3 regions of the Rhodococcus sp. Q1 genome follow, and region 2 is predicted to be linked to each of the others. Evidence: riboswitches for the same ligand, from Rfam matches in the RefSeq annotation. Region 2 holds a riboswitch; each other region holds the start of a gene.
What was found. A riboswitch is a leader RNA that binds a small molecule or an ion and turns the genes downstream of it on or off. The one in region 2 is predicted to bind S-adenosylmethionine.
Positions count from the first base shown of each region.

Region 1 (4,206 bases), on a different contig from region 2:
CCGTCGGCGACCTGCACGGCGTGGATGTCGGCGATCAGCCCGGCGAGACCGTGCGGCGTTCCGACGTACGACAACGTGTCGGCCTCCCCGCGGGTGGCTTCCGGACGGGTGCGTCGGGTACGGGCGGTGCGGGCATCGGACGCGAGGACGACCTCGACGTCGACGAGCACGGTGACCGAATCGGGCTCGCGGCCCTCCTCGGCGGCCTCCGCACGGATGCGGTCGCGCAGCTTTCCGGCCTCACGCAGGTCGGCGGCACGCACCCGCACGACGTTGGGTGCATCGGCGCTGAGGTCGAGCGGCGGATCGCCGGCACGCCCCAGGGTCAGGTCGGCCCAGTAGTCGGGTCCGGAGTGACCGGCGAGTTCGACGGCGATACGCAACGCCCGGATGGCGGCGGACTCGACGACGGCCGGGTCTGCGGTGGCCGGATCTGCGGATACAGGGGTGACGGTGGATGCGACGGGCATGGGATGCCTCTCGGTACGGGCCGCGGAGCGGCACGGAGAAATCGGCCTGTGAGCCGGAAGACTTCGAGGGAGAAGACCTTCAGTCCGAACAGATTCCCGATGCCGTACGGCAGAGGTCGACATGGCGACAGCACCAGCGTGCCGCGGCGATCGCCCTCATCCGTTCCATGTGAATTACCCTACTGACCCTGTGGGGAATTGTCGACCGCTAGACGCACGGAGATGCGTCGCCGTCGGTCGCCCCGAGACCGGGGCGCGTCTCCGGCGAGGGGTTCCACACGCCGTCGGTCTTCGCGTGCACCCACGACGGCCCGTTCTCGACCAGCGAACGCAGCGCTCCGAGGAGCCGTTCGACGTCGTCGGACGAGCTGCCGAGTCCGAGCGACGCCCGGACGGCACCGCCGGCGCGACCGACCCGCGCGAGCAGCGGGTGGGCGCAGAATCGTCCGTCACGGACACCGATGCCGTGCTCGGCGGACAGATAGGACGCGACGTGACCGGGCTCGTAGCCCTCGATCGTGAAAGTGACGATTCCGACGCTGTCGGCCGAATCGTTCCACAGCCGAAGCACTTCCACGCCGTCGATGGCGTCCAGGCCGTCGACGAGCAGGGAGCACAGGGCCTCCTCGTGACGGGTGACCGCGTCGGAGTCGAAACCGGCAAGCGCATCGCATGCGGCGGCGAGGGTGGCGGCACCGAGCACGTTGGGGGTGCCGGCCTCGTGACGCGCAGGGGCGCAGGCCCATTCGGTGTGGTCGAGGCGTACCTCGCGCACCGCACCGCCTCCGGCGAGGTACGGCTCGGCGGCGTCGAGCCAGTCGCGTCGGCCGACGAGCGCTCCCGCACCGAACGGCGCGTACAGCTTGTGACCGGAGAACGCGAGGTAGTCCACACCGAGCGACGCGAGATCGACGCGGCGGTGGGGCACGAGCTGCGCGCCGTCGACGAGGATCCGCGCGCCGGAGGCGTGGGCGAGTTCGGCGAGCTCGGCGATGGGCAGCACCTCGCCGGTGACGTTGGAGGCACCGGTGACGGCGAGCAGGGCCGCGGGGGCGCGCTGGAGTTCGACTGCGAGGCGCCACACCGTCTCCGAGACGGTATCTGCCGCCTCGACGATGCGGGAGTTCTTCCACGGCAGCAGATTCGCGTGATGTTCGATGTCGAGCACGACGACATCGCCGGGCACGGCACTCGCAAGCAGGTTCAGCGAATCGGTGGTGTTGCGCGTGAAGACGACGACCTGGTCGTCGTCCGCGCCGACGAAGCGCGACACGGAGGTGCGAGCGTCCTCGTAGGCGGTGGTGCTGATCCGCGAGGCGTATCCGGCACCGCGGTGCACGCTCGCGTAGAAGGGCAGCAGTTCCGTGAGGCGGTCGGTGACGGCGGACAGTGCCGGTGCGCTCGCCGCGTAGTCGAAGTTCGCGTAGGTGCAGGTGCCACCCTGGACAAGCGGAACCTGCGAGTCACAGCCGGACACGGTGGCGAACGGAGCAATGCAGGTGGTGGAGGCTACAACAGTCATGACAAATCCCTCGTGTACTCAGGGACCCGCCGGTGACGCCTACGACGGAGAGTTCTCGTCGCCGGCGGAGTCCGCGCTTGCCGTGTCCGGTGGTGGATTCACGGCCCGGTCGTCACCCGGAGCACCCCACCGCGGTTGGAGGGTTGCCGACCAGCGAGCCGGGGCTTGACGCTGGTACTCATGACCTGGCGAAGACAATGACAGGACGATCGAGCCGTGTCAACCCGTATCGCACGATGCCGACACACGTTCCGCGCACCGAACGTTCACCTGTTGTCCACCCGGACGTGAGATAACCGGAGGATCCATCGAGCAGAAGGACCCGCGGAGTTGCCAGCCATATCCTCGACCCCCGTCGGCCCGTCCCCCATTCCGGACGAATTCCTCCGCGCGTCGCACGCTCCGCCTGCACGCACCCTCGTCGACCTGCTGCGGAGCACCGCCGAGGCACATCCGGACGCCCCTGCCCTCGACGACGGCACCACGGTCCTCGAATACGCCGAACTCGTCGAGGCGGTGATCGCCGGCGCCTACGCGTTGAACGACGCGGGTGTCGGTGCCGGCGACAGGGTCGGCGTGCGCATGACGTCCGGGCGCACCGATCTGTATGTGACGATTCTCTCGATTCTCGCCGCGGGCGCCGCATACGTGCCCGTCGACGCTGACGACCCCGACGAGCGCGCCGAACTCGTGTTCTCGGAAGCACAGGTCACCGCCATCGTCACCGACGAGGGCATCGGGCCGGGTACGGCCGTCCCGCCGGGCAGCCCGGCCGTGCGGGGGCCGAACCTCGACGACGACGCGTGGATCATCTTCACCTCGGGTTCGACCGGGACACCGAAGGGTGTCGCCGTCACCCACCGCAATGCGGCGGCCTTCGTCGACGCGGAGGCACGGATGTTCTGCCGGGCAGCGCCACTCGGCCCCGGCGACCGGGTCCTGGCCGGCCTGTCGGTGGCTTTCGACGCGTCGTGCGAGGAGATGTGGCTCGCCTGGCGGCACGGCGCCTGCCTGGTTCCGGCACCCCGCGCGCTCGTCCGCTCCGGCATGGATCTCGGACCGTGGCTCGTCTCGCGCAACATCACCGTCGTCTCCACCGTGCCCACGCTCGCGGCGATGTGGCCGGCCGAAGCACTCGAGGCGGTGCGCCTGCTCATCTTCGGCGGTGAGGCCTGCCCACCCGATCTCGTGGAGCGTCTCGCCGTTCCGGGACGGGAGGTGTGGAACACCTACGGCCCTACCGAGGCCACGGTCGTGGCCTGCGCCTCGCTGATGGACGGCACCGGGCCGGTCCGCATCGGGCTGCCGCTCGACGGCTGGGATCTCGCCGTGGTGGACGCCGACGGCAACCCCGTCGAGGAGGGCGCGACCGGCGAACTCGTCATCGGCGGTGTCGGCCTCGCGCGCTATCTCGATCCGGCGAAGGATGCCGAGAAGTACGCTCCGATGCCCACGCTCGGCTGGGAGCGCGCCTATCGCAGCGGCGATCTCGTCACCCTCGACCGCGAGGGACTGCTGTTCCAGGGACGCGCCGACGACCAGGTCAAGATCGGTGGACGCCGCATCGAACTCGGCGAGGTCGACAACGCGCTGCAGAACCTGCCCGGTGTGGCCGGTGGTGCGTGCGCGGTGCGCAGGACCGCTGCGGGACACCCGATCCTCGTGGGGTACATCGCCTCCACCGATCCGGACTTCGACATCGCGTCCGCCCACGACCTGCTGTCCGAGCAACTCCCCGCCGCGCTCGTTCCGCGACTCGCGCTCGTCGACGAACTCCCCACCCGCACATCCGGCAAGGTCGACCGCAACGCCCTGCCGTGGCCGCTGCCGGGCGCCGACGCCGACTCGGTGGAGGCGCTCGGACTCGATCCCACCGCCGAATGGGTCGCCGAATTGTGGACCGACATCCTCGGTGTCCGAATCGAGGGCGTCGACGACGACTTCTTCGAACTCGGCGGTGGCTCCCTCGCCGCGGCACAGCTCGTGACGGCGCTGCGCAGCAGGTATCCGGAGATGACGGTCGCGGAGCTGTACGACCATCCCCGGCTCGGATCGCTCGCGGTCCATCTCGACGAACTCGCACCGACGGAAGCTGCGGCACCACGAGAGGTCGCCCCGGTGCCCCGCCTCGCCCAGTTCGCCCAGATCGCGGCGACCGGCGTCCTCACCACCCTCACCGGACTGCAGTGGGTGACCTGGCTGGCGATACTGAAC
Region 1 is NZ_SDMJ01000004.1:700,891-705,096, forward strand. Features, by position in the region: gene EQ874_RS15575 (hypothetical protein) at 1-470, opposite strand, end outside; gene EQ874_RS15580 (aminotransferase class V-fold PLP-dependent enzyme) at 679-1,992, opposite strand; SAM riboswitch class IV at 2,061-2,178, opposite strand; gene EQ874_RS15585 (Pls/PosA family non-ribosomal peptide synthetase) at 2,323-4,206, shown strand, end outside.
Region 1: linked by a shared signal. The riboswitch ahead of EQ874_RS15580 (aminotransferase class V-fold PLP-dependent enzyme) and the one ahead of EQ874_RS07985 (homoserine O-acetyltransferase) in region 2 are both predicted to bind S-adenosylmethionine.

Region 2 (4,206 bases):
TGCCGGCGGGCATGCGCCCCGCCGCGACCTTCGGAGTCGGCACCAGTGGTGGTCACGGCCGTCCTCCTCCCGGGCACTACGGCGGTGATGCGACTGACAGTGGTACACGGAACGGTAACCCGTGCCCGGAGTGCTCGGGAAACACGACACGGGACGCCCGGTGCGGGCGTCCCGTGTTCGTGCTGCCGAGAAACGAGCCGAAGGTCAGGCGCGAGCCTTCTGCAGGTTCTCGTCGAGTGCGCCGAGGAACTCCTCGGTGGTCAGCCAGCCCTGCTCCGGGCCGACGAGCAGTGCGAGGTCCTTGGTCATCTGACCGGCTTCGACGGTCTTGATGACGACGTCCTCGAGCTGCTGCGCGAACTCGATGACCTCGGGGGTGTTGTCCAGCTTGCCGCGGTGCTCGAGGCCGCGGGTCCAGGCGAAGATCGACGCGATCGGGTTGGTCGACGTCGGCTTGCCCTGCTGATGCTGGCGGTAGTGCCGCGTGACGGTGCCGTGTGCGGCCTCCGCCTCGACGGTCTTGCCGTCCGGGGTCATCAGGACGGAGGTCATCAGGCCCAGCGAGCCGTAGCCCTGGGCAACGGTGTCGGACTGGACGTCGCCGTCGTAGTTCTTGCAGGCCCAGACGTAGCCGCCCTCCCACTTGAGGGACGACGCGACCATGTCGTCGATGAGGCGGTGCTCGTAGGTGAGGCCCGCGGCGTCGAACTCCGCCTTGAACTCTTCCTCGTAGATCCGCTGGAACTCGTCCTTGAACATGCCGTCGTAGGCCTTCAGGATCGTGTTCTTGGTCGACAGGTAGACCGGGTAGTTGCGCTGCAGGCCGTACGAGAGCGAGGCGCGCGCGAAGTCCTGGATGGACTTCTTGTAGTTGTACATACCCATGACGACGCCGCCGTCCTCGGGGATCCGGCAGACCTCGTGCTGGATCGGCTCGCTGCCGTCCTCCGGCGTGAAGGTGATGGTGACGGTGCCCGGGCGGTCGACCTTGAAGTCGGTGGCGCGGTACTGGTCGCCGAACGCGTGGCGGCCGACGATGACGGGCTTGGTCCAGCCCGGTACCAGACGCGGCACGTTCGAGATGATGATGGGCGCACGGAAGATGGTGCCGCCGAGGATGTTACGGATGGTGCCGTTGGGCGACCGCCACATCTTCTTCAGACCGAACTCTTCGACACGCGCTTCGTCGGGAGTGATGGTGGCGCACTTGACACCGACGTTGTGCTTCTTGATGGCGTTCGCCGCGTCGATCGTCACCTGATCGTCGGTGGCGTCGCGGTGTTCCACGCCGAGGTCGTAGTACTCGAGATCCACGTCCAGGTACGGGTGGATCAGCTTGTCTTTGATGAACTGCCAGATGATGCGGGTCATCTCGTCGCCGTCGAGCTCGACGACCTTACCCTCAACCTTGATCTTGGACATATGCGCTTCGTGTCCTCCTAGGACGTTTCTGTGGTCCCCAATCGACCGCACTTTGTGGGTGCGATCGCCGTCGGCTCGCTGTGCGCGAGCATGGCCGTGTCCACGTCCTGAACCCCGGCCAAACATGACAAGCGTACTGCTATTCGTGGCGTCCGCAAAGCGCCCCGCCCCACCCCTGCGCCTTACCGGTCGGTAACTTTCATGCTGGTCAGGCCTGTTCAGAGGGTGCATAAGACCCTGCGGCGGAGAGTCGCTAGACTGCCCGGATAGTCATGAGCGCCAGCGTCAAGCCCCGGCTTGCTGGCCGGCAACCCTCCGACCGGGGTGGGGTGCTCCGGGTGAGGACACGGTCGGCGGGCCCCCGCCGACAAGCCTGCTGTCGGGAGGATGGACATGATGATGTGCTGTCGCACGCAAACCACGATCGACCCTCCCACCACCGCCGGAAGGACACGATGACCGACATCCGCAGCCGGCGCTGCCACCACTGCCCGAGCGTCGAGGCGGTCACCTCTTGACGGCGGGCACCGAGCGTCGTCGTGTCGAACTGCCCCCGGCGGACGGACGCCTCGAGAACATCGACATCGGAGATCTCGTCCTCGAGAGCGGTGAGACACTGCCGAACGTCACGGTCGCCGTGCAGAGATGGGGTGAGCTGTCCCCCGCTCGCGACAACGTCGTGCTCGTCGAACACGCCCTCACCGGCGACTCGCACGTCACCGGCCCCGCCGGGCCGAATCATCCGTCCCCCGGCTGGTGGTCGGGCATGGTCGGCCCCGGCGCGCCCATCGACACCGATCGCTGGTGCGTCGTCTCCACCAACATCCTCGGCGGTTGCCGCGGAACCACCGGCCCCGGCAGCACCGCACCCGACGGCAAGGCGTGGGGTTCCCGCTTTCCCCTGATCACCGTGCGCGATCAGGTAGCCGCCGAAGCGTCCCTGCTCGACAAGCTCGGCATCGACGTTCTCGCGGCCGTGACCGGGGGTTCGATGGGCGGCATGCGCACCCTCGAGTGGATCATCACCCATCCCGAGCGCGTACGGGCGTCGCTCGTCCTCGCCACCGGCGCCCGCGCCACCGCCGACCAGATCGGCACCCAGAGTGCGCAGATCACGGCCATCACGGCCGACCCCGACTGGCAGGGTGGCGACTACTACGACACGGGACGGCGCCCCGAAGCCGGGCTCGCCATTGCCCGGACCATCGCGCACCTCACCTACCGAACCGAGTTCGAACTCGACACCCGCTTCGGGAATCTCCCCCAGGACGGTGAGGATCCGTGGCGAGGCGGCCGGTACGCCGTGCAGAGCTATCTCGAACACCAGGCGCGCAAACTCGTCGCGCGCTTCGATCCCGGTACCTACGTGCTGTTGTCCGACGTGATGAACCGGCACGACGTCGGGCGCGGACGCGGCGGTGTCGAAGCCGCCCTCGGGTCCACCCCGGTTCCGACGATCGTTGCCGGCGTCGATTCCGACCGGCTGTACCCGCTGCGCCTGCAGCAGGAGATCGCCGATCTCCTCCCGGGATCGGGTGAACTGCGAGTACTCGTCTCGCGCGACGGACACGACGGCTTCCTCACCGAGGCCGACGAGGTCGCCAAGCTCCTCGCCGAACTCATGAAGCTCGCCGAAGGTTAGTCGGTTCCCAGCGGGTCGATCGACGCGGCGAGCGCCACCACGATGCCGCCGACGATCATCATCGACGCAACATCGAATCCCTTGCTGCGTACCGCGAGGACACCGACCTTGTCTTCGTCGAGAACCCAGCGGAACAGACCGGCGAGGATCGTCGCGCCGCCGAAGACGAACGCTCCGCGTCGCCATCGGTCGGCGAGCACCAGGATCACCGCTGCCGCGATCACCAGGGTGACCGCGAGCAGCGGCAGGTTCAGACGCGTGAATCGCAGAGCCTGAGCCATCTCGTCTCCCGGGGTTGTCGACCCGTTACCGGGCGGCGAGCTGCTCGGCCCGCTCCACGACGTTGCTCAGCAGGAACGCGCGGGTGAGCGGGCCGACACCGCCGGGGTTCGGGGACAGGAAGCCCGCGACCTCACGCACATCCGCGGCGACGTCGCCGCGCAGTCCGTCCTCGGTGCGGGAGACGCCCACGTCCAGCACCGCAGCGCCGGGCTTGACCATGTCGGCCGTCACGAGGCCGGGAACACCCGCGGCCGCGACGACGATGTCGGCGCGACGCACCTCGGCGGCGAGGTCGCGGGTGCCGGTGTGGCAGAGGGTGACCGTCGCATTCTCCGAACGACGGGTCAGGAGCAGCCCGATCGGGCGACCGACGGTGACGCCACGGCCGACCACCACCACGTGCGCACCGGCGATCTCCACGTCGTAGCGGCGCAGCAGGTGGAGGATGCCGCGCGGCGTGCACGGCAGCGGGGCCTCCTTGCCGAGGACGAGACGGCCGAGGTTGACCGGGTGCAGACCGTCGGCGTCCTTGCCCGGATCCATGCGCTCGAGCGCCGCGTTCTCGTCGAGATGCTTCGGCAGCGGGAGCTGGACGATGTAGCCGGTACAGGCGGGATCGGCGTTGAGCTCGTCGATCGCCTCGAACAGCTGCTCCTGGGTGATGTCGGCAGGCAGATCCTTGCGGATCGACGTGATGCCGACCTTCGCGCAGTCGTTGTGCTTGCCGCGCACGTAGGCCGCGGATCCCGGATCGTCTCCGACGAGGATCGTCCCGAGGCCGGGCGTGACGCCCTTGTCCTTCAGTGCTTCCACGCGGACCTTCAGGTCCTCGAAGATTTCGTCGCGGGTTGCTTTGCCGT
Region 2 is NZ_SDMJ01000002.1:669,185-673,390, forward strand. Features, by position in the region: gene EQ874_RS07975 (hypothetical protein) at 1-56, opposite strand, end outside; gene EQ874_RS07980 (NADP-dependent isocitrate dehydrogenase) at 205-1,422, opposite strand; SAM riboswitch class IV at 1,691-1,802, shown strand; gene EQ874_RS07985 (homoserine O-acetyltransferase) at 1,937-3,064, shown strand; gene EQ874_RS07990 (DUF3017 domain-containing protein) at 3,061-3,345, opposite strand; gene EQ874_RS07995 (bifunctional methylenetetrahydrofolate dehydrogenase/methenyltetrahydrofolate cyclohydrolase) at 3,371-4,206, opposite strand, start outside.

Region 3 (4,206 bases), on a different contig from region 2:
TCGTCGCCTACGCCCGGACCTGGCTCCCCGGCGTGGACGCCGAGAGTGCACGGGTGGACACCTGCCTGTACACGACGACGCCGGACTCGAACTTCGTCGTCGACCGCGTCGGTGCCGTCACCGTCGCCGCCGGATTCTCCGGACACGGATTCAAGTTCGCGCCCGCCATCGGCGAACTCGTCGCCGACCTCGCCGACGGCACCGCCACCAGCCCCGAACCGTTCCGGTTCGGAGCACGACAGCCGGCGGTGGTCTCGTGACCGGGACCGGCAGACTCGACGTGCGGGCGGTGCGGCAGGACGATCCCCTGGCCGCACCGCTGCTCGAAGAACTCGCGGTCGAGTACAGCACCCGTTACGAGCACTCCTTCGAGGAGCAGTACGAGAGTCTCGTCGGCTATCCGGAGGACCGGTTCGCGCCACCCGACGGTGCCCTGCTCGTCCTCGTCGAGGTCGAAGTGCCGGTCGCAGGCGGAGCCTTCCAGCGCTACGACGAGAGCACCGCCGAACTCAAGCGGATCTGGACGTCGAAAGACCATCGGCGCCGTGGTCTCGGCCGCATCGTGGTCGCCGAACTCGAGGCCGAGGCCTTACGTCGCGGGTACACCCGCATCTATCTGACGACCGGTTGGCGACAACCGGAGGCCGTCGCGCTGTATCTCGCGGCCGGGTACACCGCCCTGTTCGATCCCCGGCGACCCGCCGAGGAGATCGGCCCGCATCCCTTCGAGAAATTCCTGGTCCGAAAGGTGGCCTCCGCGTGAAGTTCCTGCTGCTCAGTCTCATCACCCACCATCCCGACCCCGTGACGGGGGAGTGGCTGTCCCCGTCCGAACGGATCCGGGAGGTCGTCGACACCGCCGTGCTCGCCGAACAACTCGGATTCGAAGGATTCGCGGTGGGCGAGCGGCACGAGAAGCCGTTCCTCGCCTCGTCGCCTCCCGTCGTCCTGGCCAACATCGCGGCGCGGACCAGCACCCTCGAATTGTGGACCGGGGTCACGACTCTGAGTCTGCTCGATCCCGTCCGGGCGTTCGAGGACTACTCCACACTCGACAACCTGTCGGGTGGGCGCCTGCAGCTGATGATCGGCAAGGGCAACGGCACCGCCCAGGCCGACCTGTTCCACGTCACGCCCGACGACCAGTGGGACCGCAACCGTGAGGGTTACGAGCTGTTCCGGGCACTGTGGGAGAACGAGACGGTCACGTGGGAGGGTCGGTTCCGGCCGTCGCTCACCGACGCCGTCACCGTGCCCCGGCCACTGCAACACCGTCTGGCCATCTGGCACGGCAGCGCCACCAGCCGCGAATCCGTCGATCTCGCAGCCCGCTACGGCGATCCGATCTTCTCTGCCAACGTCACCAACCCGATCGAGCCCTACGCCGAGCTCATCGACCACTACCGCGAACGATGGGCGGCCTACGGCCACGACCCCGCCGAGGCGCGGGTGGGTGCGGGGACGGCCGGACTGTACGTCGCGCCGACCTCGCAGGAAGCGATCGACGCCTACCGGACCCAGTTCGAGCAACGACTCGAATTCTCCCGGGAGACGGGACTTCCCGTCGTCTTCGAGACCGTCGAGGACTTCGTCGAACGCAGCTCCGCACTCATCGGGAGCCCGCAGCAGGTGATCGACAAGGTGCTCCGCTACCACGAGCGGTTCGGTCACGAGGTCACGCACGTGACCGCCGACCGCGGCGGGTTCTCGGCGGCCGAACAGCGGGCGAGCCTCGAACTGTTCCAGGCGGAGGTCGCGCCGGCACTGCGTGCGGCGATACCGCACCGCGATGCCGTCACCGCCTGAGCCGGCGGCGTCGGAACCGTTTCGATCGTGGTGAAAAAAACGGTGTGCCCGAGCCCCGTGGCTCCGTAACCTCGCGTAACGAACCATCCAGAGCGACCGAGAGACCCGGCTCGACGACGTCGCAGCAACCCCCTGCCGTGGGCAGGTGAGGGTGCTACCGCCGGGACCGATGGAGGAGAAGATGACGAACGAAGGTCTGGTGGGGGCGTGGGAACGCATCCACGTCGATCTGTGCCGGCACTGCGCCGCCAGGTGTCGTTGCGGCCGAGATCCGCGCTGAACCCCCCGTTCCCCAGGGACGACATCCCCGCCCGCCGGGCGGCATCCACACGGTGATGCCGCCGGAGCCCTGTCCAGATCACGGAGCCCGTCGTTGTCCATCTCGTCCTCCTCCGCGTCCCGGTTCGTCGTCACGGCCGCCGCCACCGCCGTACTGGGCGCTGCCCTCACCGCGTGCGGCACCGGCGCCGTGGCGAACTCGGAGCCCACCGGCGATCCGCAGGCCGGTGGCACCCTGCGGTACGGGTTGTCGGTCCCACCCACCTGCGCCGATCCCGCGCAGGCCGCCAGCAACCAGACCATCTACGTCGCCCGGCAGGTCGTCGACTCGCTCACCGACCAGGATCCCGGGACAGGCGAGATCGTGCCGTGGCTCGCCGAGAGCTGGGAATCGAATGCCGACGGCACGCAGTTCACCTTCCGCCTGAAGGAGGGTGTGACCTTCAGCGACGGAACTCCACTGACCGCGGACTCCGTGAAGAAGAACTTCGACGCGATCGTGAACAGCCTCGGAGGGGTGAAGGCGCCGCAGGCCGTCGGGTATCTCGCAGGATATGCCGGCACCACGGTCGTCGACGACCGCACGGCGCAGATCGACTTCTCCGTGCCGAACGCGCCGTTCCTGCAGGCCACAGCAAGTCATCAGCTCGGCCTGCTCTCGGAGGCCGACACCGCGAAGAGCGCGGAGGAACGTTGCGCCGGCGACCTGTCCGGCACCGGCCCGTTCGTGTACGAGGACTACCAGCAGGACAAGTCCGCCACCCTCGTCAAACGCACGGGCTATTCGTGGGGTTCGGAGGCCTTCGGACACGACGGCGACGCCTACCTCGACCGGATCGAGTTCACGATCGTCCCTGAATCGGGTGTCCGCACCGGATCGCTCGCCTCGGGTCAGCTCGACGCCATCTCGGATGCGCTGCCGCAGGACGCCCCGCAGATCGAAGGGGCCGGCGGCCGCATCCTGACCACCCCGAATCCGGGCATCCCGTTCGGTTTCCAACCCAACGTGAGCCGCGGTGTCCTCACCGACCCGGCCGTGCGCAGCGCGCTCGTCCCGGCGATCGACCGGCAGGAACTGGTCGACACGGTCCTCGGACCGGACTTCCGCCCGGCCACCAGCACTCTCGCCTCCGCGACCCCCGGTTACGTCGAGCTCGCCGACGTCACCTACGACCCGGCGAAGGCCGAGCAGATCCTCGGCGAGGCCGGCTGGGCGCCCGGTCCCGACGGCATCCGAGTCAAGGACGGGCAGCGCCTGAGCTTCCCCGTGCTGTTCAGCTCGGTGTTCGCCGGCAACCAGGCCATTCTCGAACTGGTGCAGCAACAGCTGCGGGCGGTGGGAATCGACCTGCAGCTCGATCTCGTCTCCACTCCGGAGAACACCGCACGCCAGAATGCCGGCGACTACGAGGCGTCCTACTACAACAGCACCCGGGCCGACGGCGACATCCTGCGCACGGCATTCGGGCTCGACGGGCGGAACCTCAACCAGCGCAATCCCATTCCGGATCTCGACGACGTGCTCGCCCAGCAGCTGTCCACGACCGACCCGGCCGCACGTGCCGAGCTCATCGGCCGGGCGCAGCAGCTCGTCCTCGACAACGGGCTGTGGATCCCGACGGTCGAACTGTCGCAGGCGATCGGTGCCGGACCGAACGTCGCCGACCTGAAGTTCGAGGCGTCGGCACGACTGCAGTTCTTCGACACCTGGCTGAGCGAGTAGATCATGCTGCGCTATCTCGGTTTCCGTGTGCTCCAGGCCGTGGGGGTGCTGTGGGCGGCGTTCACGGTGTCGTTCGCGGTCCTGTTCCTGCTGCCCTCCGATCCGGTCTCCATCGCCGCCGGTGCCGATGCCGGAACACCGGTCGACGCCGCCGCGATCGAACAGCTCCAGGCGCGGTACGGACTCGACCAGCCCGTCGCGGTGCAGTACTGGAACGCGCTGAGCAACGCGGTCCGAGGTGACTTCGGCATGTCCATCTCCACCGGACAGCAGGTGACCGACGCAATTGCCGCCGCCCTGCCGAGCACCCTCGTCCTGGCGGGCACCGCCCTGGTGTTCGCCCTGGTGTTCGGCACGGCGGTCGCCTTCCTCGCGACCTACACGCGAACGCACTGGCT
Region 3 is NZ_SDMJ01000005.1:273,171-277,376, reverse strand. Features, by position in the region: gene EQ874_RS17020 (FAD-dependent oxidoreductase) at 1-260, shown strand, start outside; gene EQ874_RS17015 (GNAT family N-acetyltransferase) at 257-763, shown strand; gene EQ874_RS17010 (LLM class flavin-dependent oxidoreductase) at 760-1,806, shown strand; SAM riboswitch class I at 1,887-1,982, shown strand; gene EQ874_RS17005 (ABC transporter substrate-binding protein) at 2,180-3,808, shown strand; gene EQ874_RS17000 (ABC transporter permease) at 3,812-4,206, shown strand, end outside.
Region 3: linked by a shared signal. The riboswitch ahead of EQ874_RS17005 (ABC transporter substrate-binding protein) and the one ahead of EQ874_RS07985 (homoserine O-acetyltransferase) in region 2 are both predicted to bind S-adenosylmethionine.